DNA from 3 places in the Clostridium sp. CS1-1 genome. Region 1 is predicted to be linked to each of the others. Evidence: riboswitches for the same ligand, from Rfam matches in the RefSeq annotation. Region 1 holds a riboswitch; each other region holds the start of a gene.
The links. A riboswitch is a leader RNA that binds a small molecule or an ion and turns the genes downstream of it on or off. The one in region 1 is predicted to bind S-adenosylmethionine.
Positions count from the first base shown of each region.

Region 2: it holds a riboswitch for S-adenosylmethionine, as region 1 does, so the genes downstream of both, AC0N0V_RS09630 (Na+/H+ antiporter NhaC family protein) here and AC0N0V_RS02015 (O-acetylhomoserine aminocarboxypropyltransferase/cysteine synthase family protein) in region 1, are expected to answer to the same signal.
Region 3: it holds a riboswitch for S-adenosylmethionine, as region 1 does, so the genes downstream of both, metK (methionine adenosyltransferase) here and AC0N0V_RS02015 (O-acetylhomoserine aminocarboxypropyltransferase/cysteine synthase family protein) in region 1, are expected to answer to the same signal.

Region 1 covers NZ_CM148680.1:463,059-466,340, reverse strand. Annotated here, with positions in the region: gene metF (methylenetetrahydrofolate reductase [NAD(P)H]) at 1-741, opposite strand, end outside; SAM riboswitch class I at 1,228-1,341, opposite strand; SAM riboswitch class I at 1,699-1,801, shown strand; gene AC0N0V_RS02015 (O-acetylhomoserine aminocarboxypropyltransferase/cysteine synthase family protein) at 1,948-3,225, shown strand.
Region 2 covers NZ_CM148680.1:2,057,328-2,060,609, reverse strand. Annotated here, with positions in the region: gene AC0N0V_RS09635 (DegV family protein) at 1-96, shown strand, start outside; gene AC0N0V_RS09630 (Na+/H+ antiporter NhaC family protein) at 664-1,992, opposite strand; SAM riboswitch class I at 2,191-2,299, opposite strand; gene deoC (deoxyribose-phosphate aldolase) at 2,497-3,150, opposite strand; gene AC0N0V_RS09620 (substrate-binding domain-containing protein) at 3,243-3,282, opposite strand, start outside.
Region 3 covers NZ_CM148680.1:152,261-155,542, forward strand. Annotated here, with positions in the region: gene AC0N0V_RS00740 (hypothetical protein) at 1-472, shown strand, start outside; tRNA gene AC0N0V_RS00745 (tRNA-Thr) at 1,030-1,105, shown strand; tRNA gene AC0N0V_RS00750 (tRNA-Tyr) at 1,115-1,199, shown strand; tRNA gene AC0N0V_RS00755 (tRNA-Val) at 1,206-1,281, shown strand; tRNA gene AC0N0V_RS00760 (tRNA-Thr) at 1,299-1,374, shown strand; tRNA gene AC0N0V_RS00765 (tRNA-Tyr) at 1,384-1,468, shown strand; SAM riboswitch class I at 1,562-1,662, shown strand; gene metK (methionine adenosyltransferase) at 1,741-2,916, shown strand; gene recD2 (SF1B family DNA helicase RecD2) at 3,081-3,282, shown strand, end outside.

The DNA.
Region 1 (3,282 bases):
TATTCCTGCTTCAGCTAAAGCCTCCTTTGAATTTTCATATTTATACATAATTCTCTTTATCTTATCAGGTATATTTGCACCCGAAAGCAATGCTATTCGGTCTATTAAAGCTTTATCCACAGCTGGCATGATACCTACAATAATAGGAACATTAATATTATACTTATATAGCTTTTCTTTGAATTCGTAAAATTTATTATTATCAAAGAAAAGCTGAGTAATTAAGACTTCCGCTCCACAGTCCACCTTTTCTTTAAGATGCTTTATTTCACCATCTATGTCTTTGTACTCTAAATGTCCTTCTGGATAAACCGCTGCAGATATACAGAAATCTCTCCTTTCTTTCAATTCACAGATTAAATCTTTAGAATTCTTATAATCTAAATTATCTTTTGCTATAAATTTTTTTGGTATATCTCCTCTTAGAGCGAGAACATTGTTGATATTATTATTTTTAAGTTCTCCTAAAATGCTTTTAATCTCCTCTCTCGTAGAAGTTACACAGGTCAAGTGGACTACTGATTCTATATCAAATTTATTTTTTATATCTGAAACTAACTTAATTGTCCTATCCTTACTACTTCCCCCAGCTCCATAAGTTACACTTATGAAATCTGGATTTAGTTCTTTTAGCTCCTCAATAGTTCTATACATACCATCTAACGATTTATCCTTTTTAGGTGGGAATATTTCAAATGATAAGGTTAATTTCTTATTCGACAATATATCTTTTATAAACATTTACTACCTCCGATCATACAATAAATATACATTTTTTCTCAATCTCTTCATATAGATGAACAACTTCAAATCTAGACTTATGAACATAAACAATTCCCTCAATTTACTCGGTTCTAGCACATTCATAAGTCAAAGTTTGAATTGCGATATCTATATAGATATACAAATTAGAAGTTTGACCTATACAGAGGGATATATTAGTGATTCTGAAGCACATTTAAATACTTTTTTGTGAGTCTTAGCGAGGTTACAAGGAAAAGCTTAGAACTTCGATATGTCTGAGCGACAGCGAGTTTATCGAAGTTCTTGGCTTTTCCTTGTAGCCAAGCTTTAGACGAATTAAAAAGTATTTATGGTGCAGAAGAATCGCTAATATATCCCGGAGTGTACGTCTATCTTTGTGTTGTTTTATCTATAATTTAAAAGAGCTGCTTTTCCATAAGAAAAGCAGCTCTAGAAATTCTCTCAAATATTCTTAGGCCGTTCTTCTTATCTGTCAGAATAACCATTATTCTGCAGGAATTGACACCGATACATTCAAAATAAAATGCCGGTTGTCGGGTTTCATAGGGCCAGTCCCTCCACCACTCTTGATAAGAAAACTATATTCAATTACATTTTATGTAATCATAATACTTTTTAAAAAGCTTGTCAATATATAATTACTTAGCTTATTAAATTTTTTAAACCGCTTAAAATAACTATAATTCAAGTAATTAGAGAATCCTTGAACTTTTTTATAGTCGAACATATAAAATAATTATATTAATCACTAGTCCATATTATTCCTCATGGTATTCTTAGCCTGAAAGTAGTATAAAAAACTTTTATGACTGAAACTTTAGAATTATCCGCACTTCTATGCAAGTTGATTTCAATATAATTTCAAAAACTTTTTTTAGGGTATTGACATCATATTCTAATATTTGGTATCATAATCTCAATCGAATACGGAACTTCTTATCCAGAGAGGCGGAGGGACTGGCCCTACGATGCCCGGCAACCTGAATATATATTCAACGGTGCTAATTCCAGCAGGTGAAAACCTGAAAGATGAGAAGCATGAAGATTAAAACTTCTTGTGTCTCATTTGCACGAGAAGTTTTTTATTTTACCAAATATTAGAATCTAATAACTTATATCGAATTCTCAACATAGAAGTTCCGTTCAAATATTAAACTTTAATTATTTAAGGAGGAATTTATTATGACAAGAAAATTAAGATTTGACACTATTCAAGCACATGGAGGACATACACCAGATGCAAGCAGCAAATCAAGAGCGGTTCCAATTTATCAAACATCATCTTATGTTTTTGATAGCGTGGAACATGCTGCTAACTTATTTGGTCTTTCAGAAGTTGGAAATATCTATACAAGGTTAACGAACCCGACCACAGCTGTATTAGAAGAAAGAGTTTCTCAGCTTGAGGGTGGAGTTGGTGCCGTGGCTACTGCGTCAGGAATGGCCGCAATTACTTATGCAATAACAAACATTGCAGGTGCTGGAGATGAAATAGTGGCTGCTGCTACACTTTATGGAGGAACATATACTTTATTTTCCCACACTTTTAAAAACTTTGGAATTAAAGTTAATCTTGTAGACCCAGATGAACCTGAAAACTTTGAGGCTGCTATAACTGAAAAGACAAAGGCAGTATATATAGAAACCATAGGAAATCCAGGGATAAACCTTGTTGATATCCAAGCCGTTGCAGATATTGCACATAAGCATGGAATTCCTCTAATAGTAGATAACACTTTTGCATCACCTTATCTTTGCAGACCAATTGAATTTGGTGCAGATATAGTAGTTCATTCTCTTACAAAGTTTATTGGAGGACACGGTACATCTATAGGCGGCATAGTTGTAGACTCAGGAAAATTCAACTGGGATAATGGAAAATTCCCTGGACTTGTAGAACCTGATGAAAGCTATCACGGCCTTAAATTTGTAGAAGCTGTTGGTGCTGCTGCTTACATCACTAAACTAAGAGTATCCCTTTTAAGAGACTTAGGCGCTTGTATATCACCATTTAACTCCTTCTTACTAATATTAGGCCTTGAAACCCTATCACTTAGAGTACAAAAACATGTTGATAACACTAGAAAAATTGTAGAGTTCTTAAACAATCATCCTAAGATTGAATGGGTTAGCTATCCAGAGCTAGAAGGAAATAAGTACTTCAATTTATCAAAAAAATACCTTCCTCTAGGAGCTGGTTCTATATTCACCTTCGGAGTAAAAGGTGGAGTTGATGCTGGTAAAAAGATAATAGAAGGGGTAGAAATATTTTCACACCTTGCTAACGTTGGAGATGCTAAATCATTAATAATTCATCCAGCCTCTACAACTCACTCCCAGCTTAATGAAGAACAACTAATTCAGGCAGGAGTTAGACCTGAACTTATAAGAATTTCTATTGGTATCGAAGATGCTAATGATTTAATTGAGGATCTTTCTGCTGCATTAGATCAAATTTAGCCCTCAATACTTTAATAAGTTAATACTGTGTATTAGGCAATTGGCAATTAGCATTGT
Region 2 (3,282 bases), 1.6 Mb from region 1:
AGTTACATTGGTCCTGTTGTAGGAGCATATGGAGGACCTGAGGCACTAGCTGTTTTCTTTTTAGGAAAAGAAAGAGATATTCAAGCAGAATCCTAATATTGTAAGAGCAGAATAATGATGTACCTTTAAAACATTATAATCTACCTATAGGTATGTAAATAAAAAAGGTTTAGTCAATAAAAACTAAACCTTTTTTATGAGTTATAAAATCATTTCATGGCTGTAAATATGAAATGATTTTTTCTTCAGATGTGGATTACCATTTACCTGAAAACTACTTAAATCTTATCCGATGATTACCTGACTTAATATTACCACTTGGCTCAAGTTCCACTTTATGACAAGTGCAAATTTTTGACCTACTTTATTTATTCTACATTGATCATAAAATCTCCTGTTCTTAAGGCCAATTTAAATCATAAATATAATATAATTTTTTATATATGAATGCACCAAACATTTAAACTCATACTTAAACTTAACTTAAAAATTATATAATATAGATTATATTTGACCATAACATATATTCTTATCTTTATGACTTAAAAAATCCGTAAATTAAAAGCTAATAAGCTTTTGAGGTATGAGTTTACTTGGCTCATACTTCAAAACTTATCTGACATTATAGTCTAGTTTTATTTCACTTTACTCACACTACAAGCATTAAGCAGTTTTTTTATTATCTTCATTATTCTTAACATTTATCGGTCTCAATTTAGGTAATCCAGTTAGAATTGCTATTAAAGCGCAAGCTCCCATTAAATAAGGATAGAACAAATACTTCATCACTAAAATAGGAGATATTTTAGCTACACCAGCAGCTACAAGTATCTGAGCTCCGTAAGGTATAATTCCCTGAATAAAACAGGAGAAAGTATCTAATAGACTAGCCGACTTTCTTGGATCTACTCCAAATTTATCTGCAATATCCTTTGCTAATGGACCAACCATAACTATTGCTACAGTGTTATTGGCTGTACATGCATCTACTACACTTATAAGCGCAGCAATTCCAAATTCAGCACCTTTTTTGCTCTTAATTCGTTTTGTTATAAAATTAATAATAAAATCAATTCCGCCGTTATATTTAACTAACTCTACCATTCCGCTTATCAAAAGTGACATGATAACTAAATCAGACATACCTGTAATTCCTTTTCCAGCCGATTGAGCAAAGCCTATTAAATTAAAGGCACCTGTTGCCATTCCCACTACCCCTGAAAACAAAGTACCAAATATCAGTACCAGAATTACATTCCCTCCAATTAAAGCACCTATTAAGACAAATACATAAGGAAGTACTTTAATTAACGAATAGCTATAATTACCAACTAAAGCAATTTCCTTTCCACTTGTAATGACAGCAAGGATAATTGCGGTTATTACAGCTGCTGGAAGAACAATTTTGAAATTAACTTTAAACTTATCTTTCAATTCACAACCTTGAGTTTTAGTAGCAGCTATTGTTGTATCTGAAATCATCGAAAGATTATCTCCAAACATCGCTCCACCTACTACCGCTGCTAACGCAAGTTCTACTGGAACACCGGTTTTAGTAGCTAGTCCTACCGCCATAGGCGCTATAGCCGCAATTGTTCCCATTGAAGTCCCTATTGAAGTTGAAATGAAACATCCGATAATAAACACACCTGCAATCAAAATATTACTCGGCAAAATGCTTAACCCAAGGTTAACAGTAGAATCAACAGCCCCCATATCCTTTGCTACCTGAGCAAAGGAACCAGCTAATATAAATATTATGCACATTAAAATAATATTTGTGTCCGCAGCTCCCAAGCAAAATCTTTCTAATTTATTATTAAAACTTTCCTTCCTATTCATGGCTAATGCTACTAAAGCTGCTATTAAGAATGGTACCGTAACTGGCAAAGCATAAAAATCATTAGTTACAATTCCAGTAATTATGTACACAGCCACAAAAATTAAAAATGGCAATAATGCCCATGGGTTTCCTGTTTTGTTTTGACTCATTATAAACTCCTCCTCTTTTTCAATTGATGTTAAGTTCTAACTTATTTAAATTGCTATTGATTTATACTGTTTTAAGACAACCTTCAATTTAAATTTTGATGTTAAAACTCATAAATGGTGTAATCTTTAGTTCTTTGTATCATAATTTTAGACAATAAAAAAACTTCTTGCAGATAAATCAAGAAGTTAATACACCTTTCCTCATCTGCCAGGTAAAACCTGCTGGATTTAGCACCTTTAAAAGCACATCGTACTTTTGGGTTGCCGGGTATCATAGGGCCAGTCCCTCCACCACTCTTGATAAGAAGTTACTATTTAATTTTACTGTTGTATTATATCAATTTAACAGAATAAAGTCAACCACTATTTGAAAGATATCAATTCAAATATTTCATATTTCACAATTGTCCTTTTTGAATAATAACTAACCAATACAAATAAAAAGAATATAGTAATAATCGGCATACTAACGTAACCCAGTACTATATTCTCAGTAATATCCTATTACTTTGAAGACTCCTCAACAATTTTTATTCCTGCACTTGCCCCAATTCTATTAGCACCAGCTTCTATCATGGCTCTTGTAGCCTCAAAATCTCTAATTCCCCCAGAAGCTTTTACTCCAACATCAGCTCCTACAGTTTTTCTCATTAAGACCACGTCCTCTACTTTTGCTCCACCAGAGCTAAATCCTGTGGAAGTCTTTACAAAATCTGCACCAGCCTTAACTGACAGTTCACAAGCTTTTACCTTTTCTTCTTCAGTTAATAAACAAGTCTCAATAATAACCTTGACTAATGCCTTTCCTTTCGCTTGTTCCACAACATATCTTATATCCTCTTCGACAACATCATACATTTTATCCTTCAAGGCACCAACATTTATTACCATATCAACCTCTTGAGCTCCATTTTGAATGGCATTTTCTGTCTCAAAGGCCTTAACCTCTTTAGTATTAGCTCCTAAAGGAAACCCAATTACGACACAAGTTTTTACATCTGTTCCTTCAAGTTCTTTTCTTACTAAAGATGTATAATAAGGATTCACACAAACAGATGCAAAATTATATTTTCTAGCCTCTTCACATAGCCTTATCACCTGCTGTTCTGTTGCTTCTGGTTTAAGTATTGTATGATCTATATATCTTTGTATTTCCATTTTGTTTATCTCCCTTCAAATTCATAACCAATTCTTAAGGCCACAGTTTAATTGTAACTGTGACCTTAAATTTTATTCTTTTGTCTTAAATTTTATTCTTTTGTCTTAACTGTTTCAACATTTTCCTTTGTT
Region 3 (3,282 bases), 310 kb from region 1:
TCTAATAACTGATAAATACAAGAAATTTAAAATGGAAACACTAGGTAAACAAATAAGTCGGGATAAAGTTGACTTTTTTTATGAGAATATAGGTTATAATTCTAAAAATGAGAAAAGTGATAGTAATATGAAGATAGCTAATGAAGAAATTAAGAAGAAAAATGATAAGAATTCCGTTACAGTAAAGCAAGATATTAAAAATAAGAAAAAAGAAGAAATAGCTGTATTCAATTATTCAGAGAATGGAAATATTCACAGTTTAACAGATTCGGATAAATCTAAGTTGATGTCTGTATCAAGTAAGCTATCAGTAGTTGATTATCAGAAAGTAAAAGAATATCTTATAAAAGCAGATAATAGCGATATAAGAGATGTTATGAAATTACTTAAAGAAAGACTATCAGATAAAGAATATGATAAAATTAGATATATTGAAAGTAAGCTTGCAATCAATGAAACGATAGAGCAATAGTAAAACTGGGACAAAAAAGGTACTTGTGCCTATAGATTGTCACAGTTTATTTTTTATTTATCTTTCTATAACCCTTATGCAGCAAGGCCATAAGCCGAGGACATTAATTTAAAAAGATATTAGAGAGATTTAGAAAAAATAATCATCTAGTAATTATTAAATTGTATTTATCCGATGACTACCCGCTCTTTACTCCCTCGCACTCTGTGAAAGCGACTATCACCAAATCAGAGATTTGGGATATCTGCTTTTCTACAAGGGTACGTTGCGAGCGGCTACGTCCCTGGATAACGATTTCTAAGCATCAGGTGGAGTTAAAACTCCATCTGATGCCAAGAACTCTGTTTATGTAAAATGTTCTGTGTCGACAAGTTATTATAATTTAAGATAAAAATAAAAATGAATTAGTGAGAAAAAATTAGAAATACATAGTAATTTAAAGAAATTACAGCTAAATATTGGTTAAATGAGCTTATATGGGGTTGAAAATATTCTTATAACATTGTATACTAATCCATGTCAGATCGGTTGAGAAACAAACCGACAGAACAAGATAAGCTGGCATAGCTCAGCAGGTAGAGCAACTGACTTGTAATCAGTAGGTCGCGAGTTCGATTCTTGCTGCCAGCACCAAGCAAATATGGAGGAATTCCCGAGTGGCCAAAGGGGGCAGACTGTAAATCTGTTATCATTGATTTCGATGGTTCGAATCCATCTTCCTCCACCATAATAAGGGCGCATAGCTCAGCCGGGAGAGCACCTGCCTTACAAGCAGGGGGTCACAGGTTCGATCCCTGTTGTGCCCACCAAAAGTTAATATTAATAAGCTGGCATAGCTCAGCAGGTAGAGCAACTGACTTGTAATCAGTAGGTCGCGAGTTCGATTCTTGCTGCCAGCACCAAGTAAATATGGAGGAGTTCCCGAGTGGCCAAAGGGGGCAGACTGTAAATCTGTTATCATTGATTTCGATGGTTCGAATCCGTCCTCCTCCACCATAAGTAAAGCACTTTTTAAGTGTTTTATTTTTTTTAGACATAATGCATTTTACTTTAAAAAATACATAGTACATAATATAAAATTGAATATAACTCTTATCAAGAGAGGTGGAGGGAAAGGGCCCGATGAAACCCGGCAACCAGCTTTAAAGCTAAGGTGCCAATTCCTGCAGTAATGATCTGCAAGATAAGAGAGTTGTTAAGCTATTTAACCTCTTCTTATAGAAGGGGTTTTTATTTTTAATTTTAAAAGTTTTAAAGGAGGCAAAGTGATGAGAAGATTATTTACTTCAGAATCAGTTACAGAAGGACATCCAGATAAAATTTGTGATCAGATTTCAGATTCTATTCTTGATGCTATATTAGAAAAAGACCCAAATGGAAGAGTAGCTTGCGAAACAGCAGTTACTACAGGTATGGTTATGGTTATGGGAGAAATATCAACTAACTGTTATGTTGATATCCCAAGATTAGTTAGAAAGACTATAGAAGAAATAGGATACACTAGAGCTAAATTTGGATTTGACTGTGATACATGCGCGGTTCTTACTTCAATAGATGAACAGTCATCAGATATAGCTATGGGAGTTGATGAAGCTCTAGAGTCTAAAATGGGACAAATGGATAAAATGGAAGCTGTAGGTGCAGGAGATCAGGGAATGATGTTTGGTTTTGCTACAAATGAAACACCTGAATATATGCCTATGCCAATAAGTCTAGCTCATAAGCTTTCAAGAAGATTATCTGAAGTAAGAAAAAGTGAAACTTTAACATACTTAAGACCAGATGGAAAAACACAAGTTACTGTGGAGTATGAAAATGATAAACCAGTTAGAGTTGATGCAATAGTTATATCAACTCAACACGATCCAGAGACAACTCGTGAACAAATAGAAAAAGACATGTTAGAGCATGTAATAAAGCCTGTTATACCAGCAAATCTTTTAGATGATAATACTAAGTATTTTATAAATCCAACAGGAAGATTCGTTGTTGGAGGCCCACAAGGAGATGCAGGATTAACTGGAAGAAAAATAATTGTTGATACTTATGGTGGATATGGTAGACATGGCGGTGGAGCATTCTCGGGAAAAGATCCAACTAAGGTTGATAGATCTGCTGCATATGCTGCAAGATGGGTTGCTAAAAACCTTGTTGCTGCTGGAGTTGCAGATAAGCTAGAAATACAAGTTGCTTATGCTATAGGAGTAGCTAAACCTGTATCTATTACTGTTGATACTTTTGGAACAGGTAAAATAGATGATGGTAAGATCATAGAAATAGTAAATAAGGTGTTTGATTTAAGACCTGCTGCTATAATAAATGAATTAAATTTAAGAACACCGATATACAAACAAGTTGCAGCTTATGGACATTTTGGAAGAACTGATGTAAATGTTCCATGGGAAGGTTTAAGTAAAGTTGAAGAAATAAAGAAATATTTATAGTAAAAAAACTCTTATGCTTGTGCATAAGAGTTTTTTTACTAGTTAAGAATTAAGAGTGAAGAGTTGAAATTTTAAATTCTAACTCTCAACTACTAACTATAAAAAATATGTTATAATTAAAATAAAGTGAAAGTGAAACACAAAAAAGAAATAGGAGCGAGCTTATGCAAGAAATACAGGGTGTTGTGGAAGATATAGTATTTCAAAATGAGGAAAATGGTTACGTAGTGTCTAGGGTTAAAAGTGGAAAAGAAACTATAACAATAGTTGGTTGTATACCATACATAACTGAAGGTCAAAATCTAAAATTGGGTGGTGAATGGGTATTACATCCGCAATTTGGTCAGCAGTTTAAGGTATCCTCAT